3 regions of the Pedococcus sp. NPDC057267 genome follow, and region 1 is predicted to be linked to each of the others. Evidence: predicted binding sites of a transcription regulator. Region 1 holds the regulator's gene; each other region holds the start of a gene.
The links. Region 1 encodes LexA, which represses DNA repair genes until DNA is damaged. Its sites were predicted from a motif close to TCGAACANNTGTTCGA; they were not measured.
Positions count from the first base shown of each region.

Region 2: ruvC (crossover junction endodeoxyribonuclease RuvC) is a predicted target of LexA. The motif match lies at 3,754-3,769, and genes of this name have one in related genera.
Region 3: ACFUC1_RS10185 (alpha-ketoglutarate-dependent dioxygenase AlkB) is a predicted target of LexA. The motif match lies at 3,470-3,485, and genes of this name have one in related genera.

Region 1 is NZ_JBHUYG010000025.1:4,788-10,655, forward strand. Features, by position in the region: gene fdh (formate dehydrogenase) at 1-2,188, opposite strand, end outside; gene ACFUC1_RS07670 (LysM peptidoglycan-binding domain-containing protein) at 2,334-2,732, opposite strand; gene lexA (transcriptional repressor LexA) at 3,004-3,729, shown strand; gene ACFUC1_RS07680 (DUF4259 domain-containing protein) at 3,748-4,167, opposite strand; gene ACFUC1_RS07685 (GNAT family N-acetyltransferase) at 4,251-4,769, opposite strand; gene ACFUC1_RS07690 (class I SAM-dependent methyltransferase) at 4,788-5,429, shown strand; gene ACFUC1_RS07695 (NAD-dependent protein deacetylase) at 5,453-5,868, opposite strand, start outside.
Region 2 is NZ_JBHUYG010000077.1:53-5,920, reverse strand. Features, by position in the region: gene secD (protein translocase subunit SecD) at 1-977, opposite strand, end outside; gene yajC (preprotein translocase subunit YajC) at 991-1,326, opposite strand; gene ruvB (Holliday junction branch migration DNA helicase RuvB) at 1,482-2,558, opposite strand; gene ruvA (Holliday junction branch migration protein RuvA) at 2,588-3,205, opposite strand; gene ruvC (crossover junction endodeoxyribonuclease RuvC) at 3,202-3,738, opposite strand; gene ACFUC1_RS15270 (YebC/PmpR family DNA-binding transcriptional regulator) at 3,842-4,600, opposite strand; gene pdxT (pyridoxal 5'-phosphate synthase glutaminase subunit PdxT) at 4,597-5,205, opposite strand; gene ACFUC1_RS15260 (GNAT family N-acetyltransferase) at 5,244-5,798, shown strand.
Region 3 is NZ_JBHUYG010000038.1:16,314-22,181, reverse strand. Features, by position in the region: gene ACFUC1_RS10195 (1-aminocyclopropane-1-carboxylate deaminase) at 1-859, shown strand, start outside; gene leuA (2-isopropylmalate synthase) at 1,073-2,818, shown strand; gene ACFUC1_RS10185 (alpha-ketoglutarate-dependent dioxygenase AlkB) at 2,820-3,449, opposite strand; gene recO (DNA repair protein RecO) at 3,604-4,455, shown strand; gene ACFUC1_RS10175 (isoprenyl transferase) at 4,452-5,240, shown strand; gene ACFUC1_RS10170 (SDR family NAD(P)-dependent oxidoreductase) at 5,254-5,868, shown strand, end outside.

The DNA of each region.
Region 1 (5,868 bases):
CGGCCTCGCTGCTGATCTCGCCGTCCTCGTCGAGCGGGTAGTCCCACGTGAGGTCGAGCAGGGGGCGGTCGCGCGGGTCGTCGGAGTCGGCGAGCCGCGCGCGGATGCGCTGCCCGAGCTCGTAGAAGAACTCCAGCTCGCTCTGGCACTCACCCGGCGGGTTGACCGCCTTGTGCCGCCACTGCAGCAGCCGCTGGGTCTGGGTGAACGTGCCGGCCTTCTCGACGTGCGACGCCGGGGGCAGGAAGAAGACCTCGGTGCCGATCTTCTCGGTCTCGAGCTCGCCGGTGGCGATCTCGGGGGCGTCCTTCCAGAACGTCGCCGACTCGATCATCTGCAGGTCGCGGACGACCAGCCACTTCAGCTGGGCCAGCGCCAGGCGCTGCATCCGGCCGTGCGCCGAGCCGACGGCGGGGTTCTGGCCGAGCAGGAAGTACCCCTCGACCTCGCCGTCCCGCATGGCCATGGTCGTCTGGTAGGTGCCGTGCGCCCCGCTGAGCCTCGGCAGGTAGTCGTAGGCCCAGTTGTTCTCCTTGGTCGCCGCGTCGCCCCACCACGCCTTGAGCAGGCTCACGGCATACGCGTCGGCGTTGGCCCAGAAGCCCTTCTGCTCCTTGTTCGCGATGGCGGTGACGTAGTCGTCCCACGTGTCGTGGTTGCCCACCATCGGCATGGCGAGGTAGCCCGGGAGGAGGTTGTAGAGCGTCGGGATGTCGGTCGAGCCCTGGATGCTCGCGTGCCCGCGCAGCGCCATGATGCCGCCGCCCGGGCGGCCCATGTTGCCCAGCAGCAGCTGGACGATGGCGGCCGTGCGGATGAACTGGGCGCCGAGCGAGTGGTGGGTCCAGCCGACGGCGTAGACGAAGGCCGAGGTCCGCTCGCGGCCGCTGTTCTCGGTCAGCGCCTTGGCGACGTAGTGGAAGTCGTCGACGCTGATGCCGCAGACCTCCGCCACCATCTTGGGGGTGTACCGGGCGTAGTGGCGCTTGAGGATCTGGAACACCGTGTGCGGGTCCTGCAGCGTCTCGTCCCGCTTGACCCGGGCGTGCTCCAGGGCTGGGCCACCGGATCCGTGCTCGTCACCGGCGGACCGCTTCGAGGCGCTGTGGCCGTGCTCGTGGGTCGCGGCGGGGCCCCCGATGGTGCCCGGCGAGGCGTCGTCACCCTCGCCCTCGGTGGCGTAGGCCCAGGTGGAGGAGTCGTAGGCGCCCAGCTTGTCGTCGTACCCGGAGAACAGGCCGTCGAGGTCCTCGGTGTCCTGGAAGTCCTCGGTCACGATGGTCGCCGCGTTCGTGTAGGCGACGACGTACTCCTTGAAGTACAGGTCGTTCGTGAGGATGTGGTTGATCAGGGCACCGAGGAACACCACGTCGCTGCCGGCGCGGATCGGGACGTACTTGTCCGCCGTCGCCGAGGTGCGCGTGAACCGCGGGTCGATGTGGATGACCTTGGCACCGCGCAGCCGTGCCTCGGTGACCCACTGGTACCCCACGGGGTGGCACTCGGCCATGTTGGAGCCCTGGATGACGATGCAGTCGGCGTTCGCCAGGTCCTGCACGTACTGCGTCGCGCCACCGCGCCCGAACGAGGACCCCAGACTGGGGACCGTGGCGGAGTGTCAAATACGGGCCTGGTTCTCGATCTGTATGGCGCCGGCGGCGGTGAAGAGCTTCTTGATGAGGTAGTTCTCCTCGTTGTCGAGGGTGGCTCCCCCGAGCGAGGCGATGCCCATGGTGCGGCGCAGTGGCCGACCGTGCTCGTCGGCGTCCTGCCACGTGCGGCGGCGGGTCTCGACGAACCGGTCGGCGATCATGTCGATCGCGGTGTCGCGGTCCATCCGCTCCCACTCGGTGCCGTGGGGGCGCCGGTAGAGCACGTGGGTCTGGCGGGCGGGGCTGTTGACGAGCTGCTCGCTGGCCGAGCCCTTGGGGCACAGGCGCCCGCGCGAGATCGGGGAGTCCGGGTCGCCCTCGATCTGCACGACCTTCTCGTCCTTGACGAACACCTTCTGGCCGCAGCCGACGGCGCAGTACGGGCACACGGACTGCACGACCCGGTCCGCCGTCGTGGTGCGCGGGGTCATCGACCGGGTGCGCGGCGACGTCACAGCCGGGCCCCGGCCGAGCAGGTCACCACTGCGGACCTGTCGGAGCACAGGCCAGTCCAGGAAAGTCTTCCTCGAGCTCATGTTCAGCCTCCTTGCGGCGACCCTAACCCCGAGTCCCTCACCGCGCACTCCCGACGAACCGGGCGCAGCGGGGGGACCTGCACGACCGGGCAGGCCGGGGCGTCGACGCAGGTCAGGAGGCGGGCAGGGCGCTCGCTCGCGCGCCTCAGCGGACGGCGGGGATGAGCAGAATCTGGCCGGCGTGGACCTGGTCCGAGGCGAGGTCGTTGGCGACCTGGATGCGAGCGACCGCGTCGGCGATCGGCAGACCCGGCAGCTGGGTCGCGGCGACCTCCGAGAGCGTCTGGCCCGAGCGCACGGTCGTCGAGTGGTCGATGGTCGTCGCCGATGCACCGCCCGAGAAGGCGGCCACCGCGATGGCGACCAGCGCCACGAGGACGGTCAGGGTGATGGCGAGCCGGCCGGCCCGGGTGAGGCGCAGGGGCGCGGGGGCGGGGACGCGGACCTCGTCGCCGCACGGCACCGAGACCAGGTGCGGGCGTGCGGGGCGGCGCGGCTCGTGCACCGGCGCGGCGGTGACGTCCCAGGCGACTGCTGCACTCATCGGGTCCTCCATCGTCATGGCCCTCGAACAGGTGTCCGAAGACCGTAGGTTGCCAGTTCTAGCACGCATGTTCGAATGCTTCAAGACACGCGTCGAACACATGTTTGGAAACTGTGTTCGAACGCCATACGCTGTGTCCACGTCGAGGAGCACACCAGAGCGCACTGACAACGCTCCGTCCCGGAGCGGCCGGAGGCGGCACCGAGGCGGCGGACCACCTGGCGTCGGGAGCCGGGCAGACGGCACCTGACCTGCAGAAACGAGGAGCGGCATGAGCGGCGACAACGTCAAGGAACTCCCCGACCGCGACCGTGGCGACGGCCTCACCGTGCGCCAGCGCAAGGTCCTGGAGGTCATCCGCAACTCGGTCGACCGGCGGGGCTACCCCCCGAGCCTGCGCGAGATCGGCGAGGCCGTCGGCCTGACCTCACCGAGCTCGGTCGCGCACCAGCTGTCCACGCTCGAGCGCAAGGGCTACCTGCGCCGAGACCCCAACCGCCCCCGCGCCATCGAGGTCGTCTCCCCCGACGCCGGCGCCGACGGCCGCGGCTACCGCGGTGGCGCCGCCCCGCAGGACGAGGTCGCCGAGTTCGACGAGACCGGCCTGGGCGACGCCCGGCCCGAGGCGTCCTACGTCCCGGTGCTGGGCCGGATCGCCGCCGGCGTGCCGATCACCGCGGAGGAGTCGGTAGAGGAGGTCTTCCCCCTGCCGAAGCAGATCGTCGGCGAGGGCTCGCTCTTCCTGCTCAAGGTCGTCGGCGACTCGATGGTCGACGCAGCGATCTGCGACGGCGACTGGGTCGTCGTCCGCCAGCAGCCCACGGCCGACAACGGCGACATCGTCGCCGCGATGCTGGACAACGAGGCGACCGTCAAGACGTTCAAGCGGCGCGACGGCAAGGTGTGGCTGCTCCCCCACAACCCCGCGTTCGAGCCGATCGACGGCGACCACGCGACGATCCTCGGCAAGGTCACCGCGGTCCTGCGCCGCGTCTGACGCCCCGGAGCTGCGCGGTCAGCTCTCGTCGCCGAGCGCGTCGAGGTAGTGGGTGAGGCGGGCGGTGAACTTCTCGCCGCCGTCGCCGTCCGCCCACAGCTCCCACAGCTCGTTGTCCTCCGAGCGCAACGCCCGGTGAAGCGCCTGGGTGGCCAGCTCCTCGAGGCGTTCGTCGACGTCGAGCGGGTCCTCGTCGACCCAGCGGGGGACGTTGCGCTCCCCCACCACGGACTCGGGGTCGTCACAGGCCGACACGATGACGGCCGCAGCGATGGCCTCGGACATCACCGGCGCCTCGATGTAGTCGCGGGAGCGGACGACCCGGCCCAGTGCCGACTCCACCCGCTCCCTGCGGCCCTCGGGGTCGGAGTCCTCGAGGTCGTCGAGGAAGTCCAGTGCGTCGTCGTTCTCGAACGGTCCCGCACCCGTCGCACCCATGGGTTTCGCCTCCCAGGTCTCGCACCAACCTCTAGGGCACGAGAGTGCCAAGCCCGAGCCGTCCGCGCCAGCCCTGACGCGGGTCAGGCGAGGCGTTGGTACCAGGCGGTGTCGACCCACCGGCCGAACTTGTTGCCCACCTCGCGCAGGACCCCCACCCGCTCGAAGCCGAAGGCCACGTGCAGCGCCTCGCTGGCCTCGTTCGGCTGGGCGATGACCGCGAGCTGGGTGTGCACGGACGGCTCGGCGTCCAGCCGGCCGAGCAGCGCGGCATACAGGCTCCGGGCGACCCCTCGTCCGCGGGCGGCGGCGTCGACGTACACCGACACCTCCTTGGTGCCGGCGTAGGCGGGGCGCGGGCGGAAGGGCCCGGAGAAGGCGTAGCCGACGACAGCGTCGTCGAGGCACGCGACCAGGACCACGTCGCCCGGTCCCGTGGCCGCCAGCTTCTCGCCGAGCTTTGCCGCCCCGCGCTCCTGCGTGTCGAACGTCGCCACCGACGTGCGCACCTGCTCGTCGTAGATCGCGGCCATGGCCGGCAGGTCCGGCGGCGTGGCGTCGCGGACCGTGACGGGTCCGGGCGCGGTGGCGAGGTCGGTCATATCGGCGATGCTAGGGGGATGAGTGAGGAACACGGCCACGAGCACCCCCAGGGCACCACCTCCACCGACTCCGGCGGCGAGCGCCGACGGATGTGGGACGAGCGGTATGCCGCGTCGGCCCACGTCTGGAGCGCCGAGCCGAACGCCGAGGTGGAACGCATCTTCGGGGACTGGGAGCCGGGGCGGGCGCTCGACCTCGGTGCGGGCGAGGGGCGGCACGCGGTATGGCTGGCGGCGAAGCGGTGGCGGGTGACCGCCGTGGACTTCTCGGCCGTCGGCCTGGCCAAGGGCGAGAAGGAGGCCGCCGCCCGCGGCCTGCGGGTGGACTGGGTGGTGGCGGACGTGCGGTCGTGGCAGCCGCCGGCGCACACGGCATACGACCTCGTGCTCGTGGCCTACCTGCACCTGCCGGAGGACGTGCTCACCCGCGCCACGGCCTGGCTGGCACCCGGCGGCGCGATCGTCGTCGTAGGACACGCGCTGCGCAACCTCACCGAAGGCGTCGGCGGCCCGCAGGACCCCGCGCTGCTGCAGACCGTCGAGGGGCTCCGGGAGGTCGCGTCCGAGCTGGAGGTCGAGCGCTGCGAGGAGATCGTGCGCCACACCGACGCGGGCGACGCGATCGACGTCGTCCTGGTGGCGCGGCGCCCGAGGTCCTGAGCGCCGTCGGGCGACGAGTCGGGTCAGGCGCCGAGCCGCGCGAGGAGACGGGTGAGGGTCGGCCCGAGCGGGGCGTCGAGCTGGATGGTCGCCTCGCCGTCGCCGCGGGTCGGTCCGCGGGTGATGATCGCGACCGGGATCCCCAGCGCGTGGGCGCGCCGGACGAACCGGTAGCCGCTCATCACCTTCAGGCTCGAGCCGAGCACGAGCAGCGCGCTGGCCGACTCGGTCAGCCGGAAACACTTCTCCACCAACGGTTTCGGCACCGACTCACCGAAGAACACGACGTCCGGCTTGAGCGTGTCACGCCCGCAGACCAGGCAGAGCGGGACCACGAACGCCTCGACGTCGAGGGCATTGAGGGCGATGTCGCCATCGGGTCGGATCTCGTCCGAGGTGACGGTGAACGACGGGTTGGCCTCGCGCATCCGCGCGTCGA
Region 2 (5,868 bases), on a different contig from region 1:
TTGCGCGGCGACTCCAGGCCGACCATGCGCTTGCTCGCCTCGCCGTAGGCCTTGGCGCCGGCCGACTTGAACGACAGCTGGATCTCGACCGTGCTCGACGGCTGGCCGTTGGACAGCGGGCGGTAGCCGGCGGCGGCCTTGTCGATCTGGTTCCCGTCGACGATGACCGGGCCGAGGATGAACTTCTCGACGCCGTCGTCGCTGCAGGTGACCAGCGGCTTCTTCGGGTCGTTGACGATGTTGTCGAGCACGCCCGGCTTGGAGCAGTCGAGCGCCTGGAACTGCTGCTGCAGCTCGGGGGTGACCCACGCCAGGTCGTTGGGGTTCGTCGGGGTGGCGCCGGTGGTCGCGGTGCCGGTCGGGGTCGCGGCCCCCGTCGTGGCGGTCGCCGCGCCGGTGGTCGCCGACGGCGTGGGTGGCGGGGTGGTGGCCTGCAGGAACGAGCCGGGCAGGGCGCTCTTGGCCGTCGTGGTGGCCGCGCCGGACGCCGTCGGGACGGGTGCGGTGGCCGTGCCGGTGGCGGTACCGGTCGGCGAGCCCGTCGCGGTGCCGGTACCGGTGCCCGTCGGTGCCGGCTGGTTGGTGCCCGGTCCGGAGACCAGCACGCCGCGGAACTGCATCTGCGAGGACCGGCGGATCGCGTCCTCGTCCTGCCGCGAGGGCTCACCCGGCATGGACACGACGATGTCGTTGCCGCGCGTGGTCACCTCGGCGCCGGAGACGCCGTTGGAGTCGATGCGCTGGACGATGATCCCGCGGGCCTGGTCGAGCTGCTCGCTGGAGACCGTCTGGTTGCCGACCAGCTTGGGCTGGAGCACCATCTCGGTGCCGCCCTCGAGGTCCAGTCCCAGCTTGGGCGTCCAGCTGGCGGTGCCCCAGGTGTTCGCGCTGAACAGCAGCGCGCCGAGGCCCACCGCGATCGCGGCCAGCCAGGCCAGGACCTTCAGGGGCTTGCGGGTGTACGGGTTGAGTGCCACGGGCTGGTTACCCCTAGTCGGTGGTGCTGGGCGCGTCGGTGGGCGAGGTGCCCCCGGCGGACGGGGTGCCGTCCGTGGGGGGCGCGGTCGTCCTGGTGCCGATCGCACGCCGGTCGAAGCGGACGGTGACCCCCGGGCTGACCTCGAGGGTGACGACGGTGTCGTCGAGCGCAGTGATGCGGCCGAACAGGCCGGACGTCGTGGAGACCTCGTCGCCCACGGACAGCCCCGCCTGCAGGTTCTGCGTCTCCCGCTGGCGGCGCCGCTGGCTGAACACCATGAAGACGATCAGCGCGACCGGCAGGAGGAAGATGAGCAGGCTGGACGCGGACGAGCCGCCGTTCGACATGGAGAGGTCCTTCGGGCAGGGTGCTTGGACGCGCCGGGCTGGGCGACCGCCCGAGTGTAGGTGACACCGGGCATACCGACCAACGTGGCCCGCGGGGGTCGCGTTCCAATCGTGACCTACCCGTGGGGTGTGCCGGAAGCACCTCCACGGCGGCTTCAGCCGCCGAACCGGCCCTCGCCCTCGAGCGGCAACGGCACCTGCACGTCGGCTCCCGCGGGGGGTGTGAGGCCGAGGTGCGCCCAGGCCAGCGCCGTCGCGGCCCGGCCCCGGGGCGTACGCGTCACGAGCCCCTCGCGCACGAGGAAGGGCTCGGCGACGGTCTCGACCGTGTCAGCCTCCTCCCCCACGGCCACGGCCAGGGTGGACAGGCCCACGGGACCTCCGGCGAAGCGCCGGCACAGGGCGTCGAGCACGGCCCGGTCGAGCCGGTCGAGGCCGCGGTCGTCGACGTCGAACAGCGCCAGGGCCGCGTGTGCGGCTACCTCGTCGACCACGTCCCGCCCGTGCACCTGGGCCCAGTCGCGCACTCGGCGCAGCAGCCGGTTGGCGATGCGGGGCGTGCCGCGGGAGCGCCGGGAGATCTCGAGGATGCCGGCCTCGTCCGCGCTCACGTCGAGCAGGCGGGCCGAGCGGTGCAGGATCCTCACCAGGTCCTCGGTCGCGTAGAAGTCGAGGTGGCCGGTGAAGCCGAAGCGGTCGCGCAGCGGGGCCGGCAGCAGGCCCGCGCGGGTCGTCGCCCCCACGACGGTGAACGGCGGCAGCTCGAGCGGGATGGCCGTCGCCCCCGGGCCCTTCCCCACCACGACGTCGACCCGGAAGTCCTCCATGGCCAGGTAGAGCATCTCCTCGGCCGAGCGGGACATGCGGTGGATCTCGTCGAGGAAGAGCACCTCACCCTCGGACAGGGAGGACAGCACGGCGGCGAGGTCGCCGGCGTGCTGGATCGCCGGCCCGCTGGTGATGCGGATCGGCCGCTCGAGCTCGGTGCCGATGAGCATGGCGAGGGTCGTCTTGCCGAGCCCCGGCGGCCCGGAGAGCAGGACGTGGTCGGGCGCGCTCCCCCGGCGACGCGCCGCCTCCAGCACGAGCGAGAGCTGGTCGCGCACGCGCGACTGCCCGGAGAACTCGCTCAGCCGGCGGGGACGCAGGGCGTTCTCGACGGTGCGCTCGTCGGCGTCGCTGCCGGGGTCGACGACGCGGGCGGTCGCGTCGACCGACCGGTCCTCGTACATCTCGGAGGAGAAGCCGTCGGCCACCGCGCTCACCGGCCCAGCTCGCGCAGCGCGGCGCGGAGCATCGCCGAGACGTCGGGAGTGGCGCCGGGCGCCGTGCCCTCGGCACCATCAGCGACCCGGGCGACCGCGTCCTCGGCCTGCCTTGCGGTCCAGCCCAGCCCGGTCAGGGCCTCGGTGACCTGCTCGCGCCACGGCGCCACGGCCGGGGCGACGGGTCCGCTGGCCGCGGCCGCGGTCGCCGACGGGAGGCCGATCTTGTCGCGCAGCTCCAGCACCATGCGCTCGGCGCCCTTCTTGCCGATGCCGGGGACCTTGGTGAGCGCGGCGACGTCGCCGCCGGCGATGGCGGCGCGCAGGCGGTCGGGGGGCATGACGGACAGCATCGCCAGGGCCAGCCGGGGCCCGACGCCGGACACGGTCTGCACCTGCTCGAAGACGTCGCGCTCGTCGTCGGTCGCGAAGCCGTACAGCGTGAGGCTGTCCTCGCGCACCACGAGGGTGGTGGCGAGCGTGGCCTCCTGCCCCCGGTGGACGGAGGCGGCCGTGGCCGGAGTGGTGTGCAGCAGCATCCCCACCCCGCCGACCTCGACGACGACGCGGTCGAGCCCGGCGTGCAGCACCGGCCCGCGGACGGAGGCGATCACGACGACACCGCCTTGAGGCGGGCGCGCTCGGACGCAGCGGCGAGGGCGAGCCGGCGGTCCCCGGCGCCGCGCCAGTGGTGGCAGATCGCCAGGGCGAGGGCGTCGGCGGCGTCCGCCGGCTTGGGGGCGACCTCGAGGGCGAGGATCCGCGTGACCATGGTGGTGACCTGTGCCTTGTCGGCGCGGCCCTGGCCGGTGACGGCGGCCTTGACCTCGCTGGGGGTGTGGGTGACGAGCGGCAGGCCTCGGCGTGCCGCCGCCAGGAGCACCAGGCCGGACGCCTGGGCGGTGGTCATGACGGTCGGGACGTGGTCGGCGGCGAAGACGCGCTCGAGCGCGATGGCGTCCGGCTCGAACCGGTCGAGCCAGGCGTCGAGCTGGTCCTGCAGGTAGACGAGCCGCTCCCCCGTGTCGCTGCCCCCCGGCGTGCGCACGACGCCCACGGCGACCATGGACAGGCGTCCGCCGCGGCTCCCGTCGACGACGCCGAGGCCGCACCGGGTGAGCCCGGGGTCGACACCGAGCACGCGCACGTCAGTCCCTTCCGTCCGAACAGGTGTTCGGTCGAACGCTACACACGACGGCGCCCGCTCCCCCGCAGTGACACGCGAGGGGCGGGCGCCGGTGTCCGGGGTCCTAGTCCTCGTCCTCGAGCTGGGCCAGGACGTCGTCCGGGATGTCGCCGTTGGCGAAGACGTCCTGCACGTCGTCGGAGTCCTCCAGCGCCTCGATGACGCGGATCATCTTCCGGGCACCCTCGAGGTCGAGCGGCACCTGCAGGTTCGGGACCCACGAGGCCTCGGCGGAGTCGTACTCCACGCCCGCCTCCTGCAGCGCGGTGCGCACGGCGACGACGTCGGTCGCCTCGCTCACGATCTCCCAGGTGTCGCCGTTGTCGTTGACCTCGTCGGCGCCGGCGTCCAGGACGATCTCGAGGATGTCGTCCTCGCCCTGGCCCTCGGTCTTGGGGACGATGACGACGCCCTTGCGGTCGAAGACGTAGGCGACCGAGCCCGGGTCGGCGAGCTGGCCGCCGTTGCGGGTCAGGGCGGTCCGGACCTCGGCGGCCGCACGGTTGCGGTTGTCGGTGAGGCACTCGATGAGCACCGCCACGCCGCCGGGGGCGTAGCCCTCGTACGTGATGTTCTCCCAGTCGGCGCCGCCGGCGGTCGCGCCGCTGCCGCGCTTGACCGCGTTGTCGATGTTGTTGTTCGGGACCGAGGACTTCTTCGCCTTCTGGATGGCGTCGTAGAGCGTCGGGTTGCCCGCGGGGTCACCACCCTGGCGCGCGGCGACCTCGATGTTCTTGATGAGCTTGGCGAAGAGCTTGCCGCGCTTGGCGTCGATGGCAGCCTTCTTGTGCTTCGTGGTGGCCCATTTGCTGTGGCCGCTCATGCGTTGCCTCTCACGATCTCGACGAACAACTGGTGGAACCGGTGGTCACCGGTCACTTCCGGGTGGAAGGAGGTGGCCAGCAGGGCCCCCTGACGAACGGCGACGATCCTACCTGCGGCGGGACCCTCCTCGACGTGGGCCAGCACGTCCACGGCGTCGCCGACCTGCTCCACCCAGGGAGCGCGGATGAAGACCGCCCGCATGGGGGCACCGCCGATCGCGTGGATGTGCAGGTCCTCCTCGAAGGAGTCGACCTGGCGGCCGAAGGCGTTGCGCCGCACCGTCATGTCGATGCCCCCCAGGGTCTGCTGGTCGGGGCGGGCGTCGGCGATGCGGTCGGCGAGCATGATCATCCCCGCGCAGGAGCCGTATGCCGGCATACCGCCGGCGATGCGGGCGCGCAGCGGGTCGTACAGGTCGAACGCGCGGACGAGCTTGTCCATCGTCGTGGACTCGCCGCCGGGCAGCACGAGGCCGTCCACCGCCTCGAGCTCGACGGTGCGCCGGACGGGGACGGCACGGGCACCGGCGTCCTCGAGGGCGCGCAGGTGCTCGCGGACGTCGCCCTGGACGGCCAGGACACCGATCGTGGGCTGCGTGGTCACGGCGGGAATGCTACGACCGCCCTCCTAGGCTGGACCCCGTGCCCCTCCCCGACGTGCCGCAGCCCGGCTCCGTGCGCATCCGCGCGCGCACCCCCGAAGACCTCCCCGCCCTCGCCCGCGTGCTCGCGGCCCAGCAGCCGCACACGGGCTACCCGCAGCGGTGGCCGCTGCCCTGGCCGGTCGAGTCGTTCCTACAGCGCCAGGGCGAGCTCGGCGCGTGGGTGGCCACCCTCCGCGGCGCCGACGTGCCGGTGGGGCACGTCTCGGTGACCGAGGTGGGCGGTGACGGTCCCGAGGTCGACGGCTGGGTCGCCGGGACGGGACGGCCGGTGGAGGACCTGGCCGCCGTGTCGGTGCTCTTCGTCGACCACGAGGTCTCGGGGCTCGGCGTGGGCCGGGCGCTGCTGGAGGCTTCCGTCGCCTTCATCCGAGCCGGCGGTCGGGTGCCTGTGCTCGACGTCGTGCAGGAGACCGAGCGCGCAGTACGGCTCTACGAGCGCTCGGGGTGGCGCGTGGTCGGCGAGGCGCGCCCGTCGTGGCTGCCCGACACCCACCGGCCCGTGCTGCTCATGGCCCTGCCGGAGGAGGCCTAGAGCGGGGGGGCGGCGGGGGGGGCGCCCCCGCCCCGGGGCCCCACCCCCCCGCGGGCCCGCGGGGGGGCGG
Region 3 (5,868 bases), on a different contig from region 1:
CGTCCCCGACGTCCTCGCCTCGGGTGCGGACACGCTCGTCTCCATCGGCGGCTACCAGTCGAACCACACCCGCCAGGTCGCCGCGGTCGCCGCGAAGCTGGGGTTGAAGTGCCGGCTCGTGCAGGAGAAGTGGGTCGAGTGGGACGACCCCGTCAACGACAGGGTCGGCAACATCCTGCTGTCGCGGATCATGGGCGCCGACAGCCGGCTCGACCCGCACGGCTTCGACATCGGCATCCGCACGTCGTGGGAGGACGCGCTGCGCGAGGTCGAGGAGGCCGGTGGCACGCCGTACGGCATCCCGGCCGGCGCCTCGGAGCACCGCCTCGGCGGGCTCGGCTTCGCGAACTGGGCGTACGAGGTGGCCGAGCAGGAGCGCGAGCTCGGCGTCTTCTTCGACACCGTCGTGGTCTGCACGGTCACCGGCTCGACGCACGCCGGCATGGTCGCAGGTTTCGCCGCGCTCGAGGACGCCGGCGGCCGACCGCGCCGGGTCCTCGGCATCGACGCATCCGCCACACTGGAGAAGACCCGCGCCCAGGTCGACCGCATCGCCCGGCACACGGCCTCGCTCATCGGGCTCGAGCGCGAGCTGCGCGACGACGAGGTCACGGTGCTCGAGGGGTGGGCCGGGGACCGCTACGGCATCCCGGTCGAGTCGACCGTCGATGCGATCCTGCTCAGCGGGCGGCTCGAGGGGATGATCATCGACCCCGTCTACGAGGGGAAGTCGATGGCGGGCCTCGTCGACCTGGTGACCTCGGGCGAGATCGGGAGGGACTCGACCGTCCTCTACGCCCACCTCGGCGGCCAGCCGGCCCTGAACGCGTACTCCGGGATCTTTCCCTTCTCGTCGTGACCGCCGAGGTCGGCCCTGTCCGGATCGTGGGCGCACCCAACCGCACGTTGGACGGATGCCGCGGACCGGCATACCCTCGACGCGTGCGTTCCTCGCGCCTCCTCCTTCGCCGCCGCGGCGGGGCCTGACCGATCAGCCGCCCCTCGTCGCGGAGTTCGCGTTGCCGGCTGAGGCCCCACCTGGCCACCCCAGCGAATCGTTAGGCGAGACACCATGATCCACCCCCAGCAGCCGTCGGGTATGCCGGTCGCGAAGTACGTGCCGTTCCAGGACCAGATCGCGGTGGACCTCCCCGACCGCACGTGGCCCACCAAGGTCATCGAGAAGGCACCGCGCTGGTGCGCGGTCGACCTGCGCGATGGCAACCAGGCGCTCATCGACCCGATGAGCCTGGACCGCAAGAAGCGGATGTTCGAGCTGCTCGTCCGCATGGGCTACAAGGAGATCGAGGTCGGCTTCCCGTCGGCGAGCCAGACCGACTTCGACTTCGTGCGCATGCTCATCGAGGACGACATGATCCCCGACGACGTGACGATCCAGGTGCTGACGCAGTGCCGCGACCACCTCATCGAGCGCACGTTCGACGCGATCCGCGGCGCCAAGCAGGCGATCGTGCACTTCTACAACTCGACGTCCGTGCTCCAGCGCCGGGTCGTGTTCGGGCTCGACCAGGACGGGATCGTCGACATCGCCCTGCAGGCCGCACGCCTGTGCCGCAAGCTCGAGGAGACCATCCCCGACACGACGGTCTACTACGAGTACAGCCCCGAGTCCTACACCGGCACCGAGCTCGAGTTCGCGGTGCGGATCTGCAACGAGGTCGCCGACGTCATCGACCCGACGCCCGACCACAAGATGATCATCAACCTCCCCGCCACGGTCGAGATGGCGACGCCGAACGTGTACGCGGACTCGATCGAGTGGATGGTCCGCCACCTCGAGCGGCGCGAGTCGATCGTCGTCAGTCTGCACCCGCACAACGACCGTGGCACCGGCGTGGCCGCAGCCGAGCTGGGCTACCTCGCCGGCGCCGACCGGATCGAGGGCTGCCTGTTCGGCAACGGCGAGCGCACCGGCAACGTCGACCTCGTGACGCTGGGCATGAACCTGTTCAGCCAGGGGATCGACCCCGAGATCGACTTCTCCGACCTCGACGAGATCCGTCGCACGGTCGAGCACTGCAACCAGCTCCCCGTCGCAGAGCGGCACCCGTGGGGCGGCGACCTCGTCTTCACGGCGTTCTCCGGGTCCCACCAGGACGCGATCAAGAAGGGCTTCGAGGACATGGAGCGCCAGGTGGCCGCGTCCGGGAAGTCCATCGACGAGCTCGTGTGGGGCGTTCCGTACCTGCCCATCGACCCGCACGACGTCGGCCGCTCGTACGAGGCCGTGGTCCGCGTCAACAGCCAGTCCGGCAAGGGCGGTGTCGCCTACCTGCTCAAGAAGGAGCACCAGCTCGACCTGCCGCGCCGCCTGCAGATCGAGTTCAGCGGGGTCGTCCAGGCCAAGACCGACACCGAGGGCGGCGAGGTCAGCGCCGCGCAGCTCTGGGAGGTCTTCCAGGACGAGTACCTGCCGGCGGTGGACGGCGGCGCGAACACCTGGGGCCGGTTCACGCCGGTCACGCACTCGCTCATCACCGAGGACGGCGGGGTCGACCGCATCACGGCCACCATGCTCGACCACGGCCAGGAGGTCACGGTCGAGGGCAGCGGCAACGGCCCGATCGCGGCGTTCATCGACGCGCTGTCGACCCTCGGGGTGGACGTGCGCGTGCTCGACTACGCCGAGCACGCCTTGTCCGCCGGTGGCGACGCGCGCGCCGCGGCCTACGTCGAGTGCGCCGTCGGCGACCGGGTGCTGTGGGGCGTCGGCCTGCACGCCTCGATCGTCAAGGCCTCGCTGACCGCCGTGCTCTCCGCCGTGAACCGGGCCGAGCGGGAGTCCGCCTCCGCCTGAGTCAGCGGACGCCGCGAGGGCGGAACTGGATGGAGATCCGGGGGCCGACGGCCTTGGTCGTCTTGGGAATGCAGTGGTCCCAGGTGCGCTGGCAGGAGCCACCCATGACCACCAGGTCCCCGTGCCCGAGCGAGAAGCCGATCGATGAGCCGCCGCCGCGCGGCCGGAGCATGAGCGAGCGCGCCGAGCCGACCGAGAGGATCGCCACCATCGTGTCGGAGTCCTTGGACCGGCCGATGCGGTCGCCGTGCCAGGCCACCGAGTCCCTGCCGTCGCGGTAGAGGCACATGCCGGCGGTGACGAACGGCTCACCCAGCTCCGCGGCATACCGGCGGCTCAGGGCCTCCCGCGCCTCGGCGAGCACGGGGTGGGGGAGGCGCTCGCCCTCCTCGTAGAACTTCAGCAGCCGCGGGACGTCCACGACCCGCTCGTACATCTCGCGGCGCTCGGCCTTCCACGGCACGTCGTGGTGGAGCTCGTCGAACACCCCGTCCGCGCCGGCGAGCCAGCCGGGCCGGTAGTCGACCCACGCACCCCTCGACAGGGGCGTCCTGCTGAGCCCCGCGTCCAGGTCGTGCAGGGCGACGTCCTCGCCGGTGTCGAGCAGCGATGCCTGCCATGCAGCCGTCATGCCCCGAGCATACGCCTCGTTCGAACACATGTTCTAGTGGTGGACGCGTGTCGTGGACTGGTCCACCGGCCCGCCCGGACCATTGGCCCTCGGCGGCCCAGCGCCCACCGGCCCGCCTCCCGCGAACAGGGCGCCGGGTTGAGAGAATGGTCAGGTGCCCCTGTACCGCGACGAAGGCATCGTCCTGCGCACCCAGAAGCTGGGTGAGGCGGACCGCATCGTCACGCTGCTGACGCGGCGCCTGGGCAAGGTGCGCGTGGTGGGCAAGGGCGTCCGGCGGACCAAGAGCCGGTTCGGTGCGCGGCTCGAGCCCGGCATGCACGTCGACGTCCAGTGCTACGAGGGGCGCTCGCTCGACACGGTGACGCAGGCGGAGTCGATCGCTAGCTGGGGCGACGTGCTGGCGCGCGACTACACGACGTACACCGCTGCGGCGGCGATGCTCGAGACCGCCGACCGGCTCACCGAGGAGCGCGAGCCGAACCTGCAGCAGTACCTGCTGCTCGCCGGCGCGCTGCGCTCCATGGCCGAGGGCCTGCACGACCCGGGGCTGGTCCTCGACGCCTACCTGCTGCGGGCGCTCGCGATCGCCGGGTGGGCGCCGAGCTTCCACGACTGCGCCCGCTGCGGCGCGCCCGGCCCGCACCGCGCGTTCAACCTCGCGTCCGGTGGCACGGTCTGCCCCTCCTGCCGCCCGCCCGCGTCGGCGGCGCCCGCCCCGGAGACCCTGTCGCTGCTGGCGTCGCTGCTCGCCGGGGACTGGGTCATCGCGGACGCCTCGTCCGGCCGGCACCGGCGCGAGGCGAGCAGCCTGGCGAGCGCGTTCCTGCAGTGGCACCTCGAGCGCGGTGTGCGATCGTTGCGCCTCGTGGACCGCCGCGACCCCGACCGCCCCGAGACCAACCCGGCCATCACGTGGTCGGCCCCACCGCCCGTCGAGGCCGCGCCGGTGGAGCGCGTCGCGCAGGCCCACGCCGCGCTGGCCGGACGGACGGGGGAGGCGTGAGCGCGGCATACGCGAAGCCCTTCCCGCACCCGAGTGGCGCGACGCCGCCACCGGTCCCGCGCGAGCTGGTGCCCGACCACGTCGCCGTCGTGATGGACGGCAACGGGCGCTGGGCCAACCAGCGCGGGCTCCCGCGGACCAGGGGGCACGAGGCGGGCGAGGCCGCGCTGCTCGACGTGGTCGCCGGTGCCATCGAGATCGGGGTCGGCCACCTGTCGGCGTACGCGTTCTCGACCGAGAACTGGAAGCGCAGCCCCGACGAGGTGCGCTTCCTCATGGGCTTCAACCGCGACGTGATCCGGCGCCGGCGCGACCAGCTCCACGAGTGGGGCGTGCGGATGCGCTGGGTCGGACGGCGTCCGCGGCTGTGGGGGTCGGTCATCAAGGAACTCGAGACCGCGCAGGAGCTCACCCAGGACAACACCGGGCTGACGTTGTACTTCTGCGTCAACTACGGCGGCCGCGCCGAGATCGCCGACGCCGTGCAGCGGGTCGCCGAGCAGGTGCAGCGCGGCAAGCTGAAGCCCGGCTCGATCGACGAGAAGACGATCGCGCGCTACCTGCCCGAGCCGGACATGCCCGACGTCGACCTGTTCGTGCGGTCGTCGGGGGAGCAGCGGACCAGCAACTTCCTGCTGTGGCAGAGCGCCTACGCCGAGATGGTCTTCCAGGACACGCTGTGGCCCGACTACGACCGGCGCCACCTGTGGCAGGCGATCGAGACGTATGCCGCGCGCGACCGCCGGTACGGCGGTGCCGTCGACCGCGCGGAACCGTCCGCATGACCGGGGGGACGGCGTGAGCGGAGGCGACGGCGTCAGCGGGGCCTCGGTCACGCTGCCCGAGGCGTTCGACCTGCGCGGGCGCGTCGCCCTCGTCACCGGCGCCGGTGCCCCGGACGGCATCGGCATGGCCACCGCCCGGCTGCTCGGCGCCCTCGGGGCGGCAGTCGCGGTCGCCGCGACGACGGACCGTGCGCTCGAGCGTGCGGCCGAGCTCGAGGCGACCGGCACACCGGCGGTCGGGCTGGTGGGCGACCTCACCGACCCCGAACAGGTGGGCCGGGTGCTCGCCGACGTCACGCGCGCACTGGGCGCGCCCACCGTCGTCGTCAACAACGCGGGCATGACGAGCGTCGCCTCGCCGGCCGTGGACGTGACGTCCTCCGGCGGCACCGAGTCCGGCACGGCCGGGGCGATGGACCCCGACCGGTGGCGGTTGGCACTCGCGCGCAACCTCGACACCGCCTTCCTCGTCACGAGGGCCGCGCTGCCGGCGATGGAGGAGGCTGGCTGGGGCAGGGTCGTCATGGTGTCGTCCCTGACCGGGACCGTGATGGCCATGCGTGGCGAGGCCGGGTATGCCGCCGCGAAAGCCGGTCTCGTCGGCCTGGCCCGGTCGGTGGCGGTCGAC